DNA from 2 places in the Polaromonas sp. P5_D5 genome. Region 2 is predicted to be linked to the other one. Evidence: predicted binding sites of a transcription regulator. Region 2 holds the regulator's gene; the other holds the start of a gene.

Region 1 (11,345 bases), on a different contig from region 2:
TGCACGCAACGACGTGCACTGCGTGAGCATCGAGCACAAGATGGGCATCAAGGCGTCGCCCACTGCCGTGCTGCAGTACGGCGACCATGGCGGCGCCGTAGGCTACATCGTCGGTGAAGAAAACCGCGGCCTCGAGTACATGTTCATCATGATGAACTCGGCGCGCTACGCCGTGGGCATGCAAGGCATCGCGATTGCCGAACGCGCCTACCAGAAAGCCGTGGAATTTTCCAAAGACCGCGTGCAAAGCCGACCGGTTGACGGCTCCATCAAGGCCAGCGCGCCCATCATTCACCACCCGGACGTGAAGCGCATGCTGATGACCATGCGAGCCTACATCGAAGGCTGCCGCGCCATGGCTTCTGTCGCTGCTGCGGCGTATGACGCAACGCATCACCACCCCGATGCGGATGTGCGCAAGCAGAACCAGGCGTTTTACGAATTCATGGTGCCACTGGTCAAGGGCTACAGCACCGAGATGAGCCTGGAAGTGACGTCGCTGGGTGTGCAGGTGCATGGCGGCATGGGCTTTATTGAAGAAACCGGCGCCGCCCAGTACTACCGCGACGCCAAGATTCTGACCATCTACGAAGGCACGACCGCCATCCAGGCCAACGACCTGATTGGCCGCAAGACTTCGCGCGATGGCGGCCAGACGGCCAAGGCGATTGCCGCGCAGATCGAAAAAACCGAAGGCGAGCTGCTCAAGCAGGGCAGTGCTGACGCGCTGGCCGTGGCCAAGCGCCTGAAGGCCGCGCGCCTGGCATTCATCGATGTGGTGGATTTCGTGGCCGGCAACACCAAAGCCAGCCCCAACGCCGTGTTTGCCGGCAGCGTGCCTTACCTCATGCTCGCGGGCAATGTGGTGGCCGGCTGGCAGATGGCGCGTTCGCTGCTGGTGGCGCAAGAACAAATCGCCCAAGGCATCGACGTCGCCTTCATGCAGGCCAAGATCACCACCGCACGTTTTTATGCTGACCACCTGCTGACCAAGGTGCCCGGCGTGCGCGACAGCATTGTCGATGGTGCAGACAGCGTCACGGCGCTGGCGCTGGACGCGTTCTGACCTCCGTACACACTGCTATTTATTTGATAGCTGTTAGCGCCCGTCAGTAAAGGGTTGCAGGATGTTTTTTCTTGAATTCAGAATAACAACGGAGCCACCATGTCCAGACTGCCCGGCGCATTGAACAAGCTGCCTTTGCCCATCATCGGTTCACCGCTCTTCATCATCAGCAATCCCAAGCTGGTCATCGCGCAGTGCAAAGCCGGCGTGGTGGGCGCCATGCCCGCGCTCAACGCTCGGCCTGCGTCGCAGCTTGATGAGTGGCTGGCCGAGATCACCGAGGCACTGGCAGCCCACAACAAGGCCAACCCTGACAAGCCGGCGGCGCCTTTTGCCATCAACCAGATCGTGCACAAGTCCAACGACCGCCTGGAGCACGACATGGAAATGTGCGTGAAGTACAAGGTGCCCATCTACATCACCAGCCTGGGTGCACGCGAAGACATCAACGCTGCCGCCCACAGCTACGGCGGCGTGGTGCTGCACGACATCATCAACAACAAGTTCGCGCGCAAGGCCATTGAAAAGGGCGCCGACGGCCTGGTCGCCGTGGCCGCCGGTGCGGGCGGCCATGCGGGCGTCAAAAGCCCGTTCGCGCTGATCCAGGAAATCCGCCAGTGGTTTGACGGCCCTCTGGCGCTGTCGGGCGCCATCTCCACTGGCGGCGCGGTTCTGGCTGCGCAGGCCATGGGCGCCGACTTTGCCTATATCGGTTCGGCGTTCATCGCGACGGACGAAGCGCGCGCGGCCGACGCCTACAAGCAGGCCATCGTTGACGGGAACTCAGACGACATCGTTTACAGCAGCCTTTTTACCGGCGTGCACGGCAACTACCTCGCGCCGTCGATTCGCGCTGCTGGCATGGACCCCGAGAACCTTCCCGAAGGCGACGTCAAGACCATGAACTTCGGCGGCGGTGAAGGCAGCAAGTCCAAGGCCTGGAAAGACATCTGGGGCTGCGGCCAGGGCATTGGCTCTGTCAGCAAGGTCCAAAGCGCCGCGGCCTTTGTGGACCAGCTCAGGCGCGAGTACGAGCAGGCACGCAAACGGGTCTGCGCTTAAGCGCCATCGCTACCTTTGAGCAGCGCTGCGCCTGAAATACCCGCCTTGACCACCGCGACCCGACGCTTTCCCGGCATGGATGCCCTCAAAGGGCTGGCCTGCGTCCTCATTGTTTTGCATCACCTGGCTTTTTACGGCCCGATGTCGGATGTGGTGCACCCGTTTGCACCGGCCTTGATGGACTGGCTTTACGACTACGGCCGCATGGCCGTGCAGGTGTTCCTGGTCGTGAGCGGTTTTCTGGCGGCGGCCTCGCTGGCGCCGCAGGGTGTGGCCGTGTTCGGCTCATCTGGTGCCCTGATTTTTCGCCGCTACTGGCGGCTCGTCAAACCTTATGGGGTGGCGCTGGCCGTGAGTATGCTCGTGGCCGCGTTGGTCAGGCCCTGGTTCGCACATCATTCGGTGCCGGAGGCTCCCACGGTGCACCAGCTGCTCGCCCATGTCCTGTTGCTGCAGGACCTGCTCGGACAGGATGCGCTTTCTGCTGGAGTCTGGTACGTGGCCATCGACTTCCAGCTCTACGCCATGGCGGTTCTCATTTTTGCCTTTGCCCGGCGGTTCCAGTTTCAGCCGCATGACGGCGATGCAACGCATACCACTTCGGTTTCGGCCCCGCTCGGCGTGAGCCTCATCCTGTTGGTAGCCTTGGCTTCGCTGCTGTTTTTCAACCGCCTGCCGGCCTTTGATATCACCGCCCTCTATTTTTGCGGCTCCTATGCCCTGGGCATGCTGGCCTTCTGGGCCTCAAACCGCCTTGGCGCGCGGCGCAGCTTCTGGCTCGTGACCCTGGCGGTGATGGGCGGGCTGGCCCTGGCGCTGGATTTCAGGGGGCGCCTGGTGGTGGCACTGGTCACCGCCTTCGGCCTGGTCGGGCTGGCGGTGCTGCAGCCACAGTCCTGGCCGGTGCGATGGCTGCAGCAGCGCCGGCTGGTGCAGCTGGGCCAGATGTCCTACTCTGTGTTCCTCATCCACTTTCCGGTGTGCCTGCTGGTCAATGCCATCGTGAGCCATTTCTGGCCCACGCAGCTTGCGGCAAATGTGCTGGGCCTGCTGCTGGCCTTCCTGCTGTCGCTGCTGGCGGGCTGGGTGCTGTATCAGTCGGTGGAATCGCGGCCGATTCCTTTGCGGCCGCGCTGGTTGAGTCGCTTTTATTTGCGTTAAAAAGCAGCTCTTCGCCTTTCTGGACAAGCGCAACTAGCTATTGAATTAATAGCATTCAACCGGAGCCAGGCTCACTGCCTGAACATCTCCAGCTTCAATGCCGCAGGCTCACCCAGCCATGAGGCATGCGTGGTGTGGTCGGCCAGGTCGTCGCCGGTGAGCCCGTGCACAAACACATCCAGTCCGTCGCGGTGTTCTTCGAGCCAGGGAATGACGCTGTCAAACGCCGCGCGGTCAAATGCCAGCTGGCAACTCCAGCGCGGGTGCGGCCCCACCTCTCGTTCATGCACCCGCCCCACGGCAATCCCGAAAAGCGCACCGGCCTTTTCGCACAGGGCGCGTGCCTGCTCAACGGTGCCGGGCCCGAAGTACACATGGGCGTGGTAGCGGGCATAAAGGTTTTCGGGACGCTGGATCATGGTGAAACGGAAAGGGAGAAGAGGGACGGAAAAATGAAAAAGGGGGCGTATCAATGACTGCATTGGATGAGTCCTCAGGCATCCTCCAGAAACGTCAGGGCCGGTAGCGGTGCATCGGGGTTTTCTTCTCGGGCTTTTGCATGCGTCTGCTTCATGCGCTGCCGGCAATGCGCCAGGTCTTTTACCTGAAACAGGAAAAACACCTCGGCCGCGTCTTCCGCGTTTTGCCAGAGGTGCTCCAGATACATGCCTTGCTTCGCATGTTCGTCCGCGTCCTTTTCCAGCTGCTGTTTAACGGCGGCCAGCGGCGCGCCGGTGAGTTTTACCAGTACGTGTGCCATGGGACGTCTCCTGCTTTAAACCCATTATTGCGGGCCCTGTTGCAGACATTTGCTAAAGGGTTTTTGTTTGAATATACTGTATTTATATACAGTATTTTTCTGCGACCTTGCCGGGCACTGCGCTTGCCCCCACCAAATCTTATTAATCCATGTCCGACGCCATCATCCCGCTACACGCCATCAAGGGCCGAGGCACTGCCACGCGCATGCCGCACCGGTTTGAAAAAGACGTGCGCAACGCATGGGACGACGGCTGGGGTACGCTGGAAGAAGGCGCGGCGGGCGAGGCGCCCCGGATCGAAACCACGGTCACGATGGAAGAAGCGCGCAGCGCCATTGTCGGCAACGATTCGCCCGATATCTTTTTTGACTACAGCATCAATCCCTACCGGGGCTGTGAGCATGGCTGTGTGTACTGTTATGCGCGGCCCACACACAGCTACCTCAATCTTTCGCCTGGGCTGGACTTTGAAACCAGGATCATCGCCAAGCGCAACATTGCCGAGGTGCTGCGCGCCGACCTGCGCAAACGCAGCTATGTTCCCAAGCTGCTTAACATCGGCTCGGCCACAGACTGCTACCAGCCCGCCGAGCGCGAGCTGCGACTGACGCGCAGCATCATCGAGGTGATGCAGGAAGTGCGGCACCCGTTCTCTTTGATCACCAAATCCAGCGGCGTGGAGCGCGACCTGGACCTGCTGGCGCCGCTGGCCGCTGACAAGCTGGCCGCCGCCTACGTGACCATCACCACGCTCGACGGCGAACTCGCGCGCAAGCTGGAGCCGCGCGCGGCCGCACCGCACCGGCGCCTGCGCACCATCCGCACGCTGGCAGAGCACGGCGTTCCCGTCGGCGTCAGTGTGGCGCCGCAAATCCCATTTGTGAACGACGACATGGAGCATGTGCTGGAGGCCGCCTGGGAGGCCGGTGCGCGCAGCGCGTTCTATACCGTGATCCGTCTGCCCTGGGAAGTGGCACCCATCTTCAAGGAGTGGCTGGAGCTGCACTACCCGCAGCGCGCCGCGCGCATCATGGCGCGCATCCACGAAATGCGCGGCGGCAAGGATTACGACAGCGACTTTGCCTCGCGCATGAAAGGCCACGGCCTGTGGGCTGAACTCATCAAGCAGCGTTTTGAGAAAGCCTGCAACCGGATTGGCTTTAACCGCCAGCGCATTGAGCTGGATTTGAGCCGGTTCCGGCCGCCAGCGGCTGCGGGTGCCGAAGGGCAGGGCCGGCTGTTCTGAGGGGGCACGCGTCAGTTCGACGCGAGGGCTATAGTCCAAAAAAGCGTGTGCATCACGCCTCATACTGTTTGAAGATAAAAGGAGTTCACCTTGGCGCTTGACTGGAAATATTCATCGGAAGGCATGGTCGCCGCAGACTGGGAAGAACTGTCGAACCTTTACCGGATGGCCCCACTGGGCGACAAGAAGCCGGCCGACCTGCAGGTCGTATTCACCAACAGCATGTTCAAGTGTTTTGTGTACGACGCCGGCAAGCTGATTGCCGCCGGCCGTGCGGTGGCGGACGGCAAGGATTGCTCTTATATCTGCGACATCGCGGTAGCGCCGGACCGGCAGGGCTCCGGCATGGGCAAGGACATGGTCGCGGCGCTGGTGCGGCTTTCCGGCGGTCACAAAAAAATCATCCTCTACGCGGTGGCCGGCAAGGAACCGTTTTACCGCAAGCTTGGCTTTAGTCGCATGCTGACCGCGATGGCGATTTTTGCGAATACCGAGCAAGCGCTGCAAAGCGGTTTGATCAGCGATAACTGATCGGGCAACCGAGAGCCGGCCCTAACGCAGATAACTGCGGTTCAGCCTCACTTCAAGCTTTTTCTGCAGCGTTTCAAACGAGGCGCTCATGGCCCAGTAAATGCCCGCCGCCGCCAGGTACAGCGGAAAGGGCTGGAAGGTCGTGGCAATCACTTCCTTGGTCGCCAGCATCAGCTCGCCCACGGCAATCACCGACACCAGCGAGGTGTCCTTGATCAGGCTGATCAGGCTGTTGGAGAGACTGGGCACCGCCAGACGCAGGGCCTGCGGGCCGATCACATAGCGCAGTGTTTGCGCTTGTGTGAGGCCCAGGCTGCGGGCGGCGTTCCACTGCCCGTGTTCCACACCGTTGATCGCGCCGCGAATGGTTTCCGACAGGTAGGCTCCCACGTTCAGGCTCAGGCCCAGGATGCCCGCGCTGATCGGGTCGAACTGGATGCCGATGCTAGGCAGGCCGAAGTAAATGACGAAGAGCTGCACCAGCAGCGGCGTGCCGCGCATGCAGCTGACGTACAGCGTTGCAAACTGCGAAAGCCCAGGCACCTTCGCCAGTCGCGTCACGGCCACGATGGTACCGATGATGGCACCGAAGAATACAGATGCCACCGCCAGCAGCAGCGTCCACGCCGCGCCTTTGAGCATCAGTGGCAGGGCATCGCGCAGCAACTGGGTCAAGCCAGACAAATCCATGGGAGTCTCCACAAATAAAAACCCCGGCAGTGAGCCGGGGTTGCTTCAGGGCGCCTGCCGGAAAGCGGCGCGCGGCTGATCGAATGTTACTTCGGTTATTTCACGGCGACAGGCGGCTTGCTCACGTCGCGGTCAAACCACTTGGTGGATATCTTCGCGAAGCTGCCGTCGGCCTGCAGGTCGGCCAGCGCCTTGTCGATGGCGGCCTTGAACTTCGGGTTGTTCTTGACGAAGGGAATGCCGGATTTTTCAAGGTCGCCCACGGGCGCACCGGGCTTGAGCGGCAGCTTGGTTTGTTTGACGATGTAGGGAATCAGCAGGCTGTCGTTGAGCGCGGCGTCAATGCGGCCCAAAGCCAGGTCTTGCAAATACTCTTGCGCGCCGGGATAGGTCTTCACGTCAATGCCGCCGACTTTTTTGGCGATGTCGGCGTAGTTGGTGCCCTGGCCCAGGCCGAGCTTTTTGCCCTTGAGGTCGGCCAACGTCTTGAACTCGCGCTTTTCATCCTTGCGGATGATCAGTTGCGGTGCAGAGATGGTGTAGGGCTCGGAGAAGTCAAAGGTCTCCTTACGCTTGTCGGTGATGCCGACCTGGTTGATCACCACGTCGTACTTGCCGGCCTGCAGGCCTGCCAGGATGGCACTCCACTCGCTCGTGGAGAACTCGGCTTTGACGCCCAGCTTCTGCGCCAAGGCATTGGCCAGTTCCACTTCAAAGCCGGCGAGCTGGCCGCCTTCCTTGTAGTTGAAGGGCGGGTAGGTGCCTTCAAGTGCAACTTTGAGGGTGCCGCGCTGTTTGACGGTGTCGAGCAGGTCGGCTGCGCTGGCGCTGAGTGCGAGCGTCAAAAGAAGTGTGGAAGCGATGGTGGAGGCGGCAGCCTTGCGAATATTCATATTCAACCCTTGCATAAGAGAATTGTTATTGAGATGAAAAGTGAATATTAAATCTGCCGTCACATTGGTGCATGCAGGGCGACAAAGGCCCTACGGCGCATCCGGATGCTTCGCGGACGCTGAGCGCGGACTCAGGGCTTGGCGCAGTGGGCGTAGATGTCGAGCGCAGGCTTGTAGACGCTGGTCTGCACATTCATCAGGCCGAGCACCGAGTGGAAGTAATTGTCGTGGCTCACCATGGCGTCCAGTTGCTCCTTCAGGCATGCCGTCGTCAGCTTGTTGCGCTGCTCGAATGCGGGTGAGAGCCAGGTGATCCACGGCACGCGCTTTTGCACTTCAGGCGCAATGCCGTAGGGCATGCCGTGCAGGTAGAGGTTGTTCTCACCCAGCGACTCTCCGTGGTCGGCGAGGTAGAGCAGGGCAGGCGCGCTGCGCGCCTCTTGTGCCTTGAGCCACTGGATGGAAGACGCCAGCAATTTGTCGGTGTAGACGATGCTGTTGTCATAGGCATTGAGCAGGCCTTCGCGGCTGCAGCTTTGCAGCGCGTTGTCGGTGCACTCGGGCAGGAATTTTTTGACGGCTTGGGGCGAGCGCTTGTAATACGCCGGGCCGTGGCCACCCATCTGGTGCATCACGACCACCACGCCCTTGGCGCGGCGCTCGGCCGGCAGCGCGGCAATGCGTTCGTCAATGCCGTGCAGCATCACTTCGTCAAAACATTCGCCGCTGTCGCACAGGCCCGGTACTTTGAGCTGTATGGTGTTCACGTTGGGCACACGGTCGCACACGCCCTTGCAGCCAGACTGGTTGTCTATCCATAGCACGGCCAGGCCCGCGCGCTGCAGCACGTCCAGCATGCCCTCGTAATTGGCCGGGCGTGAGTCATAGGCTTCACGCCCGAAGTTGGAGAACATGCAGGGCACCGATGCGGCTGTGCTGGTGCCGCACGACCACGCGTTGCGCAGGCTCACGACGTTTTCATTTGCGAGCAGCGGGTTGGTGGGCCGGCTGTAGCCGTTGAGTGAAAAGTTGGCGCTGCGCGCTGTTTCACCCAGCACCAGCAACAGCAGCGGTGGCTTGGTTTGGGCTGTGTAATTGGCACCGAGTTTTGCGTCTTCACCCAACGGCAACAGAGTGGATTCGTCGCGCTGAAAGGGCTTGGCCGCGATGGCGCCTAGCGCGTAATAGGAATTGAGTGGGTTGATGAGATAACGCACATGCGTGTAGTTGCGCATGACGGAGGCAATGCTCTGGAAAAACAGGAACACCACTAACACCAGCAGCACGCACGCTCCGGTCAGCGTGGCTGCGTTGGTGAGCATCTGTCGCACTGCGCCTGCACGTCTGACCTTCTGCCGCCACAAAAAGATCATCGGCAGGACCGCCAGCACCATCACCGTGGCCAGCAGTCGCCAGTTCAGCAGGTCACGTGTTTCGCGCACATCAGTCTGCAGCGTGTTGATCATCATGGTCTTGTCGATGACCACGCCATAAGTCACCATGAAATAGGCACCGAAAGCGGCCGACAGCAGAAAGACAGTGATGGCGGGCTTGAGTGTCCAGCGCCAGGCCAGCACGCTGAGCAGCGCGATGGTCGCCAGCGCAATCACCAGCGCCAAGGCGATGCTTATTACCACCGCCTGGCCCCCGGTAAGGCCCGGCAGGCGGGCCAGCTCGCGCCACAAGGCCACATTGCACACGGTCGCGATCCAGAGGCTTGCAATGACCACCAGCCACAGCGGCCGCATGCCTCGACGGTGTTGGTCAGGAGAGGAAAGGGGTCTGGACCCGGATGGCGGTTGCAGCGGCATAGCGCTGCATTGTATTTGCCCCACCTTAGGGCGGACTTATGCGCGCCTCAAGTGGCGGTGGTCAAACCCAGCTGCCGCGCATGGTGCCGCAGGTGTTCGGCCATAAAGGTCGCGATGAAATAGTAGCCGTGGTCATAGCCCGCATGGCGATGCAGCGCCAGTGGCTGGCCCGCTTTGACGCAGGCGGCTTCAAACAGCTCGGGGTACAACTGCTCGGCAAGGAATTTGTCGTCCAGCCCCTGGTCTATGCGTATGCCGCCAGGGTAGGGCGCTGCGGGCATGAGATTCATGATGGCGGTGGCGTCATGTTCGACCCACTGCAACTCATCGCTACCGAGGTAGCCGGTAAACGCCTTGCGGCCCCAGGGACACTGGCTGGGCGTGCAGATAGGTGCAAACGCCGAGACTGATTGAAAGAGATCCGGATGCCGGAGTGCCAGCGTCAACGCGCCATGGCCGCCCATCGAGTGGCCGAAGATGCCGATGCGACTGGCGTCCAGCGGCAAGGCGCTCGTCAGCAGTGGCAGCAGCTCTGCCGTGATGTAGCTTTCCATGCGGTAGTGCTGTGACCACGGCGCCTGTGTCGCATCAAGATAGAAGCCCGCGCCGCGGCCGAAATCCCAGCTGTCGGTCTCGCCCGGAATCTTTGCGCCGCGCGGGCTGGTGTCAGGCGCGATCAGCGCCAGGCCCAGCTCGGCGGCTACGCGCTGCGCACCGGCTTTGATCATGAAAGTTTCTTCGTTACAGGTCAGGCCCGCCAGGTAGATCAACGCCGGCACCTTCTCCCCAGCCATGGCTTGCGGCGGCAGGAAGACCGAAAACTTCATCGGCAGGCCGACCTCGCGCGAGTCGTGCTGGTAGAAGCGTTGTACGCCGCCGAAGCAGCCGTGTTCGCTGAGGAGTTCGAGGGGTGTTGTCATGTCGCTTAGTACAGGACCACACCGCGGATGGACTCACCGGACTTCATCAAATCAAAACCTTTGTTGATGTCCTCCAGCGGCATGGTGTGCGTGATCAGGTCGTCGATATTGATCTTGCCTTCCATGTACCAGTCGACGATTTTGGGTACATCAGTGCGGCCGCGCGCGCCGCCGAAGGCCGAGCCTTCCCATTTGCGGCCGGTTACCAGCTGGAAGGGGCGGGTGCTGATCTCGGCGCCGGCTTCGGCCACGCCGATGATGATGCTGCGGCCCCAGCCCTTGTGTGTGCATTCCAGCGCCTGGCGCATCACCTTGGTGTTGCCTATGCATTCAAAGCTGTAGTCGGCGCCGCCGTCGGTGAGTTGCACGATGGCGTCGACGACGTTTTCGGTGTCCTTGGGGTTGATGAAATGCGTCATGCCGAACTTGCGCGCCATCTCCTGCCGCGCGGGGTTAATGTCCACACCGATGATCTTGTCGGCACCCACCATCTTCGCACCCTGGATCACATTGAGGCCAATGCCGCCCAGGCCGAACACGACGACGTTGGCGCCGGCTTCCACCTTGGCAGTAAAGAGCACTGCGCCTATGCCGGTGGTGACGCCGCAGCCGATGTAGCAGACCTTGTCAAAGGGAGCGTCTTCGCGGATTTTGGCCAGCGAAATTTCAGGGGCGACGGTGTAGTTGCTGAAGGTGCTGGTGCCCATGTAGTGAAAGATGGGTTTGCCGTCCAGGCTGAAGCGGCTTGTGGCGTCGGGCATCAGGCCCTTGCCCTGCGTGCCGCGAATCAGCTGGCACAGGTTGGTTTTGCGCGAAAGACAGAACTTGCATTGCCGGCACTCGGGCGTGTAGAGCGGGATGACGTGGTCGCCTTTTTTGAGCGTTGTCACGCCGGGGCCGACGTCAACCACAATGCCCGCGCCTTCGTGGCCGAGGATGGCTGGGAAGATGCCTTCCGGGTCGGCGCCCGAGAGCGTGTAGTAATCGGTATGGCAGATGCCGGTGGCCTTGATCTCGACGAGCACCTCTCCGAACTTCGGGCCTTGCAGGTCCACGGTTTCAATGGTCAGGGGCTGGCCTGATTTCCAGGCAACGGCGGCTTTGGTTTTCATGGTGTGTTGGCTTGCGCTTGAAGTGAGTGGGGATGAGGTTCCGTGCGTAGGTCACTATAAGCCAGTCACCGTCGCTGAGTCTCCCCTGAAGC
Region 2 (11,345 bases):
GAATAAACTGCTTTTAACGATGTCATTGTAAAAACTAAATCAGCCTGCGCGCAGAAACCGTCAAATCGACCTCGCCGTCGGCAAGGGTAGCGCGTACGGGTTGCCCTATGTGTGTATTTTCCTGGCTGGTAATGGGCTGCCCATGAAGGTCGGCAAGCCAGGCATAACCGCGCTTCAGGACCAGTTTGGGATCCAGTAATTCAAGCCGCAACTGTGCGCGCTCGACGCGCTGCCGACCTCGTTGCAGGCTGCCTTGCACTTCGTGCGGAAAATCGCTGCCCAAGACCTGCAGCCTGCGCCGTTCGTGCTGCAGTGCCGAACGCGCCGCATGGCTCAGGCTCTGGCCGAGCCCGGCCAGACGGGCATGCTGCCTGGTAACCAGATGCGACGGCCGGCTGATTCGCGAAGCCGCCCAGTCCAGGCGCTGGTTGTGCGACTCCAGCTGGCGGTCTACACCGTTTTGCAGCCGCGACAGAGCCAGGTCCAGCGCACCCAGCCAGACAGCCTGGGGCTGCGCGCAGAGTTCTGCCGCGGCGGTCGGCGTGGGCGCACGCACGTCAGCGCAAAAATCAGCGATCGTGAAGTCGGTTTCATGTCCCACCCCGCTGATCACTGGCATGGGCGATTCCACCAGGGTTCGGGCGAGTTGCTCATCATTAAAAGCCCACAGGTCTTCCATGGCACCGCCGCCGCGTACCAACAGCAAGACATCCACGCGGTCCTGGGATCGCCGCTGATAGGCTTTGAGCAAAGCGGCGCGCAATTCGCCGGCTGCCTGGCTGCCCTGTACGCTGGCAGGATAGATAACCACGGGAATATGTGGCACACGGCGCTGCAAAGCACTCATGACATCGTGCAAGGCGGCGGCACCCAACGAAGTCACCACACCAATGGCGCGGGGCAGCAAAGGCAAAGGCCTTTTACGGCCTGGGTCGAAAAGACCCTCAGCTTCAAGTCTGGCCTTGAGCAGCAGGAACTGTTCAAAAAGGTTGCCCTGGCCCGCCTGGCGCATGGACTCCACCACCAGTTGCAACTCACCGCGCGGCTCATAAACACCCAGCCGTCCCCGCAACTCCACCAATTGGCCGTCGCGCGGGGAAAAATCGAGCATCGTGGCAGCGCGGCGAAACATGGCGCAGCGAACCTGCCCCTGTTCATCCTTGAGTGAAAAATAGCAGTGGCCGCTGGCCGCACGCGAAAAACCGCTGATCTCACCCTGCACCGCGACGGGGTTAAACCGGGCTTCAAGGCTGTCTGAAATAGCCCTCAGCAAAGACCCGACGGGCCATACCCGAATGCCCGCGTCGCGCGCTCCCGCTTGCGGCTTCCCCGAAGGAGTCGATGCATCAAACACGCCTAAACCCCTTGGCAATCCGGGTGTAATACTCCACAGAGAGCCGCCCTTCAAGGCTCAACCCCCTGGTTTCCCGCGGATATCGAGATAAATTCGTGTAACTCATTGATTTTGAATAACTTAATTCTGCTCAAAATTTCATCGTTCTGTCACATGCACGATTTGGCGCGGCTTGGAGGCCGCTGTGCCTCCACTTGCTAACAAAGTTATCCACAGCTTCTGTGGGCTACGTCCGACACGCGATGACGTTGCGAACATTTAACAGATCAGGCTCGGCTGCAACGAGATGGCAGTTTCTGTAAGCCATAATCCACCACAACTTACTGCCTGGAGATGTGCATTGTTTTCGATCATACAAGCCGCAGGTTGGCCGATTTGGCCCCTGGTTGCCTGCTCTGTCTTGGCCCTTGCTCTGGTTATCGAGCGTTTTACCAGCCTAAAAATCCGAAAAATCGCCCCCGCCAAGCTGCTTGACGAAGCCATCACCGTCTCCCGCGCCTCCGTCCCCTCCCCCGATGTGGTGGCGCAACTTGAACAGAATTCGCTGCTCGGCGAAGTGCTTGCCAGCGGTTTTCGTGCGCTGAACACCAATCCACGGATCAGCGAAGATGACCTGCGTTCCACGCTGGAAGGCGCGGGACGCAAGGCGGCCCACAAGCTGGAGCGCTACCTGGCAGCCCTGGCAACCATCGCCTCTGCCGCGCCCTTACTCGGTCTGCTGGGTACCGTCATCGGCATGATCGAGATTTTCGGCTCGCAGGCAGGTGGCGGAGGTGTGAGCAATGCCGCCGGCGGCAACCCTGCCCAGTTGGCGCAAGGCATCTCGATTGCGCTCTACAACACGGCTTTCGGCCTGATGGTGGCCATTCCCTCGCTGATTTTCTGGCGCTATTTCCGGGCGCGAGTGGACGGATATCTGCTGACGATGGAGCTGGCGGCCGAGCGTTTTGTACGCCACCTCAATACCCTCAGAAAATGAACTTTCGCCCCCATCCTCATGACGAGCCGGAGATCAACCTGATCCCCTTCATCGATGTGCTGCTCGTGGTGCTGATCTTCCTGATGCTGTCCACCACCTATAGCAAGTTCACCGAACTTCAGGTCAAGCTGCCGATCGCCAACGCCGAACAACAGCGCGACTATCCCAAGGAAGTCATCGTCGCCGTGAGCAGCGACGGTCGCTACATGGTCAACAAGACTTTGGTGGAAGGCCGTGGCATCGAAGTGCTGGGAGCCGCGCTTGCCGAAGCAGCGAAAGCCGGCAAGGAAAGCGTCATCATCATCAGCGCCGATGCCAACGCCACACATCAAGCCGTCATCACCGTCATGGAGGCCGCACGCCGCCAGGGGCTGACGCAAATCACATTTGCAACGCAAAGCGCCGCAACGGCCGGGGCCAGATAGGCCGGGGCCGGTTGCCCATTCCATGCAGCCTTCGCGGCGAAATGGCAGTCATCACGTGAAACAGATTTTGCAGAATGCCTGGCACAGACGGGGTTGGCTGGCATGCCTGCTCTGGCCGCTTGCCCAGGTCTATGGCCTGGTCGTGCGGCTGCGGTGGGTGCTGTATCGCCGTCACATTCTCCGGTCCGAACATTTTGGCGTTCCGGTGGTCGTGGTCGGAAACGTCATCGCCGGCGGCGCCGGAAAAACACCGCTGGTGATTGCCCTGGTGAAACATCTGCAGGCGCAACAGGTACTGGTAGGGGTGGTGTCCCGCGGTTACGGAAGGCACGGCACCGACTGCCTGGAGGTGATCCCCGGCGCATCCCCTCATCTCTCAGGCGACGAGCCGGCCCTTATCAAGCGTGCAACGGGTGCGCCTGTTTTTGTTGCCGGCAAGCGTGTAGACGCCGTGCGTGCATTGCTTGCCGCATATCCGGGCACGGCTGTAGTCGTGTGTGACGACGGGCTGCAACACTACGCCCTGCAACGCGATATCGAGATTGCCGTGTTCGACGACCGAGGTGTGGGGAACGGTTGGCTGCTACCGGCAGGCCCGTTGCGTGAGCCCTGGCCCGCACGCGAACGGGTTGGCTTGAATTTTGTGCTGCACACCGGGCAAAAACCGGCATTTGAAGGGTTTGTTTCCAGTCGCAAACTGGGCAACGAAGCTTATTCCGGCCGGGGCGAACCGGTCGCGCTAACGAGCCTGCGGGGCCGGCCTCTGGCGGCACTTGCGGGCATAGCCAACCCTGAAGCATTTTTCGGAATGCTGAGGGAAACCGGCCTGACGCTGCAGGCCACAACTGCCCTGCCCGACCACCATGACTTCACCGATCAAGACCTGGAGGCGGAGGCGCTCAAAGGGCGTGTGGTGCTGTGCACCGAAAAAGACGCTGTCAAGCTTTTTGCACTGCAGGGCACGTCACAAAAGGAGGTTCTGGCCGTGCCTTTGGTGTTTTCGCCCGAACCAGCGTTCTTTGCCGCACTCGATGCCCGGCTGGCACCGCTGATTTCTCCCTTACCATCAGGCCATGGACACCAAACTGCTTGAACTGCTGGTCTGCCCTGTGACCAAAGGCCCGCTCGACTATGACCGGGAAAAACAGGAGCTTGTTTCCCGCAGCGCCCGCCTCGCCTACCCGGTGCGCGACGGACTTCCCGTGCTGCTGGAAAGCGAAGCGCGGACCTTGACCGACGAAGAGCTCGGCCTGTGAACGAGTCCTTGAAAAACACAAGCCAGACCCCGAAAGCATGAGCTTCACCGTCCTCATTCCGGCCAGGCTGGCCTCCACACGCCTGCCCAACAAGCCGCTGGCCGACATCGGCGGCGCGCCCATGGTCGTGCGTGTGGCGCAGCGCGCGATGCAGAGCACTGCCCTGCGCACCGTCGTCGCAACCGACAGCAACGAAATCATCGAAAAATGCGCGTCTTTCGGCATCGTCGCCGTGCTGACACGAGGAGACCACCCCAGCGGCAGCGACCGGCTTGCGGAAGCCTGCAGCGTGCTGGGACTCGCGGACGACGACATTGTGGTGAACGTGCAAGGTGACGAGCCGCTGATTGACCCGGCCTTGATCGACGCGGTCGCGCGCCTGCTCATCGAGCGCCCGGACTGCGCCATGAGCACGGCGGCGCATGCCATCCAGCAGCTGGCCGACCTGAACAACCCCAACGTGGTCAAGGTGGTGCTTGACGCGCGCCATACGGCCCTTTACTTCAGCCGCTCACCCATTCCGGCCGCGCGCGACTTTACCGGCAAGGTGTGGTGGGAGGCCGGCAGCAGCCTGCCCCGGCCACTCCGGCACGTCGGCATTTACGGCTACCGGGTGGGATTTCTGCGGGAGTTCCCGCGCCTTCCCCAGTCGCCACTCGAGCAACTGGAGTGCCTTGAGCAACTCCGGGCGCTGTGGCACGGCCATCGCATCGCCGTGCACATCACCGGCGACGCGCCCGGGCCGGGCGTTGACACCCCGGAAGACCTGGACCTCGCCCGCAAGCTGTTTTCCTGACCTGCCCTCCCCGGCATAACGCCGGCTCGTAAGTTGCTGTCAGGGGTGCATGCTATCCTTGGGAAAAACACAAGTGTGAGGCCTGCAGGACGTGTCGGCAGCCCTCCATACCTGTCAAGCAGCCCCTGCGGAAACCGGCCGGCGGTTCGGGCTGACTTCAAGAATTCATAAAATCCGAGGACATCCATGAGACTGATTTTGTTGGGCGCACCTGGCGCGGGCAAAGGGACGCAAGCGACCTTCATCTGCCAGAAGTACGGCATTCCCCAGATTTCCACCGGCGACATGCTTCGTGCGGCCGTCAAAGCCGGCACGCAACTGGGCATTGAAGCCAAAAAAATCATGGACTCGGGTGCGCTGGTCAGCGACGACCTGATCATCAATCTGGTCAAAGAGCGCATTGCCCAGCCCGACTGCGCCAAGGGCTTTCTGTTTGACGGCTTTCCGCGCACCATTCCGCAGGCCGACGCCATGAAGTCTGCCGGCGTCAAGCTGGATTACGTTCTTGAAATCGACGTCCCCTTCGACGCCATCATCGAGCGCATGAGCGGACGCCGTTCGCACCCCGCTTCGGGCCGCACCTACCACGTCAAGTTCAATCCGCCCAAGGTCGAAGGCAAAGACGATGTGACCGGCGAGCCGCTGATCCAGCGCGATGACGACAAGGAAGAAACTGTCCGCAAGCGCCTGGAGGTTTACAGCGCCCAGACCCGCCCGCTGGTTGAGTATTACTCCAGCTGGGCCAAGGCAGAGCCCGACCTGGCTCCCAAATACCGAGCCATCAGCGGCATGGGCGGTGTTGACGAGATCACCGCCCGCGCGTTCAAAGCGCTGGCGGGCTGAATCGAGCCTCCAGCGAGTCCATCTGCACCCCAAAGCCGTCAGTCTGACGGCTTTTTTCATTCCAGTTCCCGGCAGACTGAAATCGGAAGGCAGGGTTCAGCTTTGCGCCAACAGCTCGAGCATCATCGCTATTCTCGACTTCACGGGGCTCAGCCCCTGCGAATCAGAAAACAGATCCCCGGGTGTGGGCAAGACACGACCATTGAGGCACCTTGTCGACCGGACGACCCGCACCCCCGCAGACCGCGCGCGAAGCAAGGCCGCCTCCAGCGCATGGTGCAAGGTGCCATTACCCGTGGCGGCAACTACAAGCCCCTGAACACCCTGCGCCAGCAACGCGTCCACGACCGCACCACTGGCGCCGGCATGGTTCATGACGATCTCAACGTGCGGCCACTGGACCGGAACCACGGAGTTCGCTATTATTTTAATAGCTGCTTGCGCTCGTTCTACATGGGTTTCAGGCCAATTTCGCATTAACCTGAGGAATCCTTCCTCCACATAGCCAATCGGCCCCGCATCACCAGAGTCAAAGGCGTCAACCTTGTAGGTATGCACTTTCTGCACGTCCAGCGCGCTGTGGATGGTTCCGGCGCACACCGCAACCACACCCCTCGCCCCCGCATGACGCGCCGCCGCCATGGCATCCAGCATGTTCTGGGGGCCGTCAGGCACCAGCGCCGTCGCGGGCCGCATGGCGCAGGTCAGCACCACAGGTTTATCGGGGCGGCACACCGCATGAAGGAAATATGCCGTCTCTTCCAGCGTGTCCGTTCCGTGCGTGATAACAATGCCCTGCACGTCCGGCTGGGCCAGAAAGTAATTGACCCGACTGGCCAGCTGCATCCATACCTCGAAGCTCATGTCCTTGCTGTCGACCTGCGCGACCTGCTCGGTCATCAAGGGGCCGTACCTTGCCAAGGACGGGACCGCCACGACCAGCTGCTCAACGCCCACCTGGGCGGCGGTATAGCCGATGTTGTCCGACGCACTCGCAGCCTGCCCGGCAATCGTGCCGCCAGTGCCCAGAATCACAATATTTTGAGGATACATAAAACGTAAACTTGCAATCTTTTAAAAACTGGATGAAAATACAGTTACTGGATATTAAAACAGCTACAGCAACGTGCGTACCCAAAGCCAACAGGCAACAGGCAATACGCAAGCGGGCTGAAGTTGTGATTCAAGGAGCAACAGTGATGAGCACACTCGATAACTTTCCACATTTTCCCTCTGAGGCTCCCAAGCTCACTGCGCGCCAGCAGCAAATTCTGGAATTGATCCAGAGCGCCATCGCGCGCACGGGCGCCCCGCCCACCCGTGCTGAAATCGCCGCTGAGCTTGGCTTTCGCTCTGCCAACGCCGCCGAGGAGCACTTGCAGGCACTGGCCCGCAAAGGCGTCATCGAGCTGGTCAGCGGGACCTCACGCGGCATACGTTTGCGCAATGACGCCCTTCGCAGCCTGAACGAATCCAGAATCAAACAGTTTTCCCTGCCGTTGCAAAGCCTGGCCCAACTCGCCCTACCTCTGGTGGGGCGGGTTGCTGCTGGCAGCCCGATTCTCGCGCAGGAACATGTCGAGCAAACCTATTATTTTGAAAGCAGCCTGTTTCAGCGCCAGCCCGACTACCTGCTCAAGGTTCGCGGCATGAGCATGCGGGACGCAGGCATCATGGATGGCGACCTGCTGGCCGTCAAGCAATCAAAGGAAGCCAAGAATGGTCAAATTGTCGTGGCCCGGCTGGGTGATGAAGTGACCGTCAAGCGCTTTCGCCGCAACAAGCACCTGATCGAACTTCTGCCCGAAAACCCGGACTTTAAAACCATTGTGGTCGAGCCCGGCGAGCCTTTCGAACTGGAAGGCCTGGCCGTCGGCCTCATTCGCAACACGATGCTGATGTAGGCAGTTCACCTGGCCACGCACCAGGTGGCGGGCGTTTGGCCGTTGTGATGGCCAACACCCTGGTGCCGGGGCCTTCCTGGCAATTTGCCAGTTTGCAATCCTGCCTGTGTAAACCTCTCTCATACAGGAGTTCATCATGGGAATCATCAGTTTTTCACATACACCAATGTCGTCAGTCCTGCTGGCACCCGTGCAGGCATTGGTGTCATTGTTTTTGCCGGCGCAGGGTATGGCTGGGGCAAGCCGTTTTTCCGCGCCAGCCGGCGCGCAGCCCAGATCTCACCAGCTTGCGCTACCCTTTGCTTCCGGCGATTTCGCGGCAATGCGCGGCCCGTCTGCCCGCGCCACTGGTACTCTTGCCGTCCAACGCTCTGTCAAGGCGTCCCGACCCAGCCGGCTGCGAGTTGTCCGTGAGTTTGACTCCAATGTCGGCCCAGCGTGCGCTGGCCGCATGGTGATATCCGGCCGCATGGCCGACGTCTGCGCGGAACTTGAGCGCATGAGCCAGCGAGAAACCTCTTTGAGATAACTGGTACGGCAAGCTTCCCACCAGAAGTTCAGCCCGGGCCTATGCGCTTTGCGGCGCCGTCTGGTGCGTTTCCTTGAGATACAAAATCCCCAGTCGGAAGTGACCCCGGCGGCAAGGAAGAAAAATCTTGCAGGCACAATATCGGCATGAATATTGTGATCCTCGACGACTATCAGGACGCGGTGCGGAAACTGAACTGCGCAGCCAAGCTGGAGGCCTACCCCGCCAAGGTCTATACCAACACCGTTAAAGGCATCGGCCAGCTGTCCGTCCGCCTCAAGGATGCCGATGTCATCGTCCTGATCCGGGAGAGAACCCAGCTCAACCGGCAAGTTATTGAAAAGCTGCCCAAACTCAAGCTGATTGCCCAGACAGGCCGTGTCGGAAGCCATATAGATGTCGCGGCTTGCACAGAACGCGGCATCGCGGTTGCCGAGGGCATTGGGTCTCCTACGGCACCCGCGGAGCTGACCTGGGCACTGGTGATGACCGCCATGCGCCGCATTCCGCACTATGTAGCCCACTTGAAGCATGGCGCCTGGCAGCAGGCAGGGCTCAAGTCAGCTTCGATGCCACCCAACTTCGGCATTGGCTCCGTCCTCAAGGGCAAGACATTGGGGGTATGGAGCTACGGGAAGATCGGGCAAATTGTGGCTGGCTACGGGAGGGCCTTCGGTATGCGTGTCGTCATTTGGGGCCGCGACGCATCACTGGAGCGGGCACAGGCCGATGGCTTTGAAGTCGCGGCCAGCAAAGCCGAATTCTTTGAGCAAAGCGATGTACTGAGCCTTCACCTGCGACTCAACGCAGAGACACGCGGTATCGTCACGCTGGAAGACCTGTCGCGCATGAAAACCACGTCCCTGCTGGTGAATACATCAAGGGCGGAGCTGATCGAGCCGGAAGCATTGATCGCCTCCCTCAATCGCGGGCGGCCCGGCCTGGCGGCCATCGATGTTTTTGAGTCGGAGCCCATCCTGCAAGGCCATGCGCTGCTCCGCCTGGAAAACTGCATTTGCACGCCGCATATTGGCTATGTTGAACAGGACAGCTATGAGTTGTACTTTGGCGCGGCGTTTGACAACGTCGTCAACTTCATCAAGGGCACGCCCACCAATATCGTCAACCCGGGGGCCTTGCAAGTACGGCGCTGATGTGACACGCCCAGCCTGATCAAGTGCGCGTAAACCCGGGATTCCCGGCGAGCCAGGCTCAAACTTCGCTCAAGTTTTCTGCGTCGGCCCCGAAGAATCCGGAAAGTCGAGGTCAAACTCGATGAGATTGTTGGCAGCGGCTTGCGGCGGCCGCGCACCAGCGTCGATCGATGGAAACGGGACCAGGTCCCCGCCCTCACCTGCACTCAAATCAATATCAAGGCCAAGCCGGGGGGAAGCGGGAGGCTGCGTCGGGTCGGTTGCACCTGCCACGGCAGGAGACGGCAAAGGCGCCACGATCTGGAACCGGGCTGACAGTGGCTGGATGCTGGTGGGTCCAAAGCCTGCAACGCTTGGGAGCGTATCCGGCATGGTCGGAATCGACGGTGCGTCCGATGGTTTTACCGGTGCTTCGGCGTCGCCGGGCGGCCGGCTAACAATCCTTTTTGCGATCGAGTGGAGGAGCAACAGCTCGCGGTAGGCGGCCAGGCTGAAGACCTCTCCCCGCGAATCCGGTTTGCGGAATATGGACTCTTCAAGTACGTCGAGTACCTTGGGCGTTGGCCAGAGGGCCTCAATCCGCGAGAGGGCCTCCGTGTAATACTCAAGATCGTGCGTATTCGCCGCGTATTCGTCGAATGCCGGCACCTTGGCATTGAACATCTTGTTGAAGTCTGTGCGCAACGCGTCGTAATCCTCCCGGCGTCCCAAGCTGTGATAGAGGTCAAACAGGTCGAGATAGACGAGCGCGCTTGTTTCCACGTTGTCCATGATGTGGTGGCGCAGAACATCTACAGCCTTGTCGGGCCGGCCGAGCGACAGGAAAAAATCGGCCTGTTGCTGCACATCAAACAGCTCTTCGGCATTCACAATCCGCGGCATGCTGCTGATACCGCTCAGGCTAGGCAGAAATTCCGAGGGGAATCTGGATTCGGCAACCCTTGGGCGCGCCACGGCGCTTGAAGCCGGCGTATTTTTCGGCGCCTCGAAAAATGGTTCGCTGGGATCGAAATCAACCAGCGAATCGGGCATAGGCCCGGCGCTCACCGATTCAGCTTCTGAGGCCCTGCGCAAGAAGACCTTCCCGGTGTTACCCGTACCTTCAGTCACATAAGGCGCGCTGTCTTCGGCAAACCCTTTGCCCCACCATGATCCCCGGCTGACACGGCTTTGCTGTCGGCTACGTATCCATAGTGCCAGGATCGCAAGAAGGGAGGCGACCAGCAAGGCGTAAAGGGCGTATACGAGCCAGTTGTTATAGCGTTCACCGCGCGCCTGCTCAAGCTGGCCGCGCATTTCCATCACGGCTTTTTCGGTTTTCTGGCTTCGCGCGAGCATGCCGGCAACATCGGCTTCCAGGGATTTCAGGCGCTGGCTGTCGCGCACCATGTCTTGCGGCTGTGCATTAAGCGCCTGCCACAGTGCGGCGGCGGCAGCGCGCTGCTGGGCGTCTGTTGAGGGCTCCGTCAGCAGCTCCGGCGAAGACCGGAGCACAGGGTCGCGCTCGGCCGCCAGATCAATGGGGTCAAGTTTCAGGCGAGAACGGAGCTTGCCCGCCGGCTCGGATGCGGACTTGCCAGCCCCGCGAACAGCAGGCGTTGCCTGCAGCAACCCAACTGAGGTAGCCGATCGCAATTCACTGCCTCCGGCAGGCGGGACTTTTCCGGACCTCGCTCTTGGGGCTTTTCCCGGGCTGGAGGGCGCGGAGCCTGCCTGTGCCTTTGTGGCGTTGCCGCCGGCGCCAACAACACCAGGCATCTGCGCCACCAGAGGGGCAGTCGCCACGGCTTCTCCGCCGACAACGGGAATCGGGCTGGTGTTTTCTCCGGCCACTTCCGCCAGCAGCACGTACTTGCGCGTGTTTTTCTGCAGACATCCTTCACGCACATAGAGTGTCACCACCGGCTCGTCGACGCCTGAGCTGGTGCGGATGCGGATCAGTGCCTCACCGGAAGCGCCTTGCGACGTGACAACGCGTACCTTGTCCTGGGCAACCTGGCTGTCGCCAAAAAACACATCTGCCGCCACACAGACTGCAGACAGCCCTTCCGTGCCGTCCAGGTGCGCCGACAGAGTGACATCAAGGGGGCGTCCGACAAGGGTGG

The links. Region 2 encodes LexA, which represses DNA repair genes until DNA is damaged. Its sites were predicted from a motif close to ACTGTATNNNNATACAGT; they were not measured.
Region 1: a site for LexA is predicted at 4,125-4,142, ahead of ACXJKE_RS01930 (PA0069 family radical SAM protein). Genes of this name have one in related genera too.

What each region holds. Positions count from the first base shown of each region.
Region 1 covers NZ_JBFUMJ010000001.1:390,997-402,341, reverse strand. Annotated here, with positions in the region: gene ACXJKE_RS01955 (acyl-CoA dehydrogenase) at 1-1,066, shown strand, start outside; gene ACXJKE_RS01950 (NAD(P)H-dependent flavin oxidoreductase) at 1,166-2,128, shown strand; gene ACXJKE_RS01945 (acyltransferase family protein) at 2,174-3,289, shown strand; gene ACXJKE_RS01940 (DOPA 4,5-dioxygenase family protein) at 3,361-3,708, opposite strand; gene ACXJKE_RS01935 (hypothetical protein) at 3,783-4,049, opposite strand; gene ACXJKE_RS01930 (PA0069 family radical SAM protein) at 4,199-5,296, shown strand; gene ACXJKE_RS01925 (GNAT family N-acetyltransferase) at 5,387-5,827, shown strand; gene ACXJKE_RS01920 (amino acid ABC transporter permease) at 5,849-6,517, opposite strand; gene ACXJKE_RS01915 (transporter substrate-binding domain-containing protein) at 6,613-7,410, opposite strand; gene ACXJKE_RS01910 (phosphoethanolamine transferase) at 7,542-9,221, opposite strand; gene fghA (S-formylglutathione hydrolase) at 9,269-10,141, opposite strand; gene ACXJKE_RS01900 (S-(hydroxymethyl)glutathione dehydrogenase/class III alcohol dehydrogenase) at 10,147-11,253, opposite strand.
Region 2 covers NZ_JBFUMJ010000002.1:1,089,396-1,100,740, reverse strand. Annotated here, with positions in the region: gene xseA (exodeoxyribonuclease VII large subunit) at 35-1,354, opposite strand; gene ACXJKE_RS11830 (MotA/TolQ/ExbB proton channel family protein) at 1,695-2,333, shown strand; gene ACXJKE_RS11825 (ExbD/TolR family protein) at 2,330-2,758, shown strand; gene lpxK (tetraacyldisaccharide 4'-kinase) at 2,781-3,851, shown strand; gene ACXJKE_RS11815 (Trm112 family protein) at 3,832-4,014, shown strand; gene kdsB (3-deoxy-manno-octulosonate cytidylyltransferase) at 4,052-4,810, shown strand; gene adk (adenylate kinase) at 4,997-5,653, shown strand; gene ACXJKE_RS11800 (asparaginase) at 5,750-6,706, opposite strand; gene lexA (transcriptional repressor LexA) at 6,853-7,557, shown strand; gene ACXJKE_RS11790 (hypothetical protein) at 7,694-8,086, shown strand; gene ACXJKE_RS11785 (D-2-hydroxyacid dehydrogenase family protein) at 8,233-9,240, shown strand; gene ACXJKE_RS11780 (type IV pilus assembly protein FimV) at 9,310-11,345, opposite strand, start outside.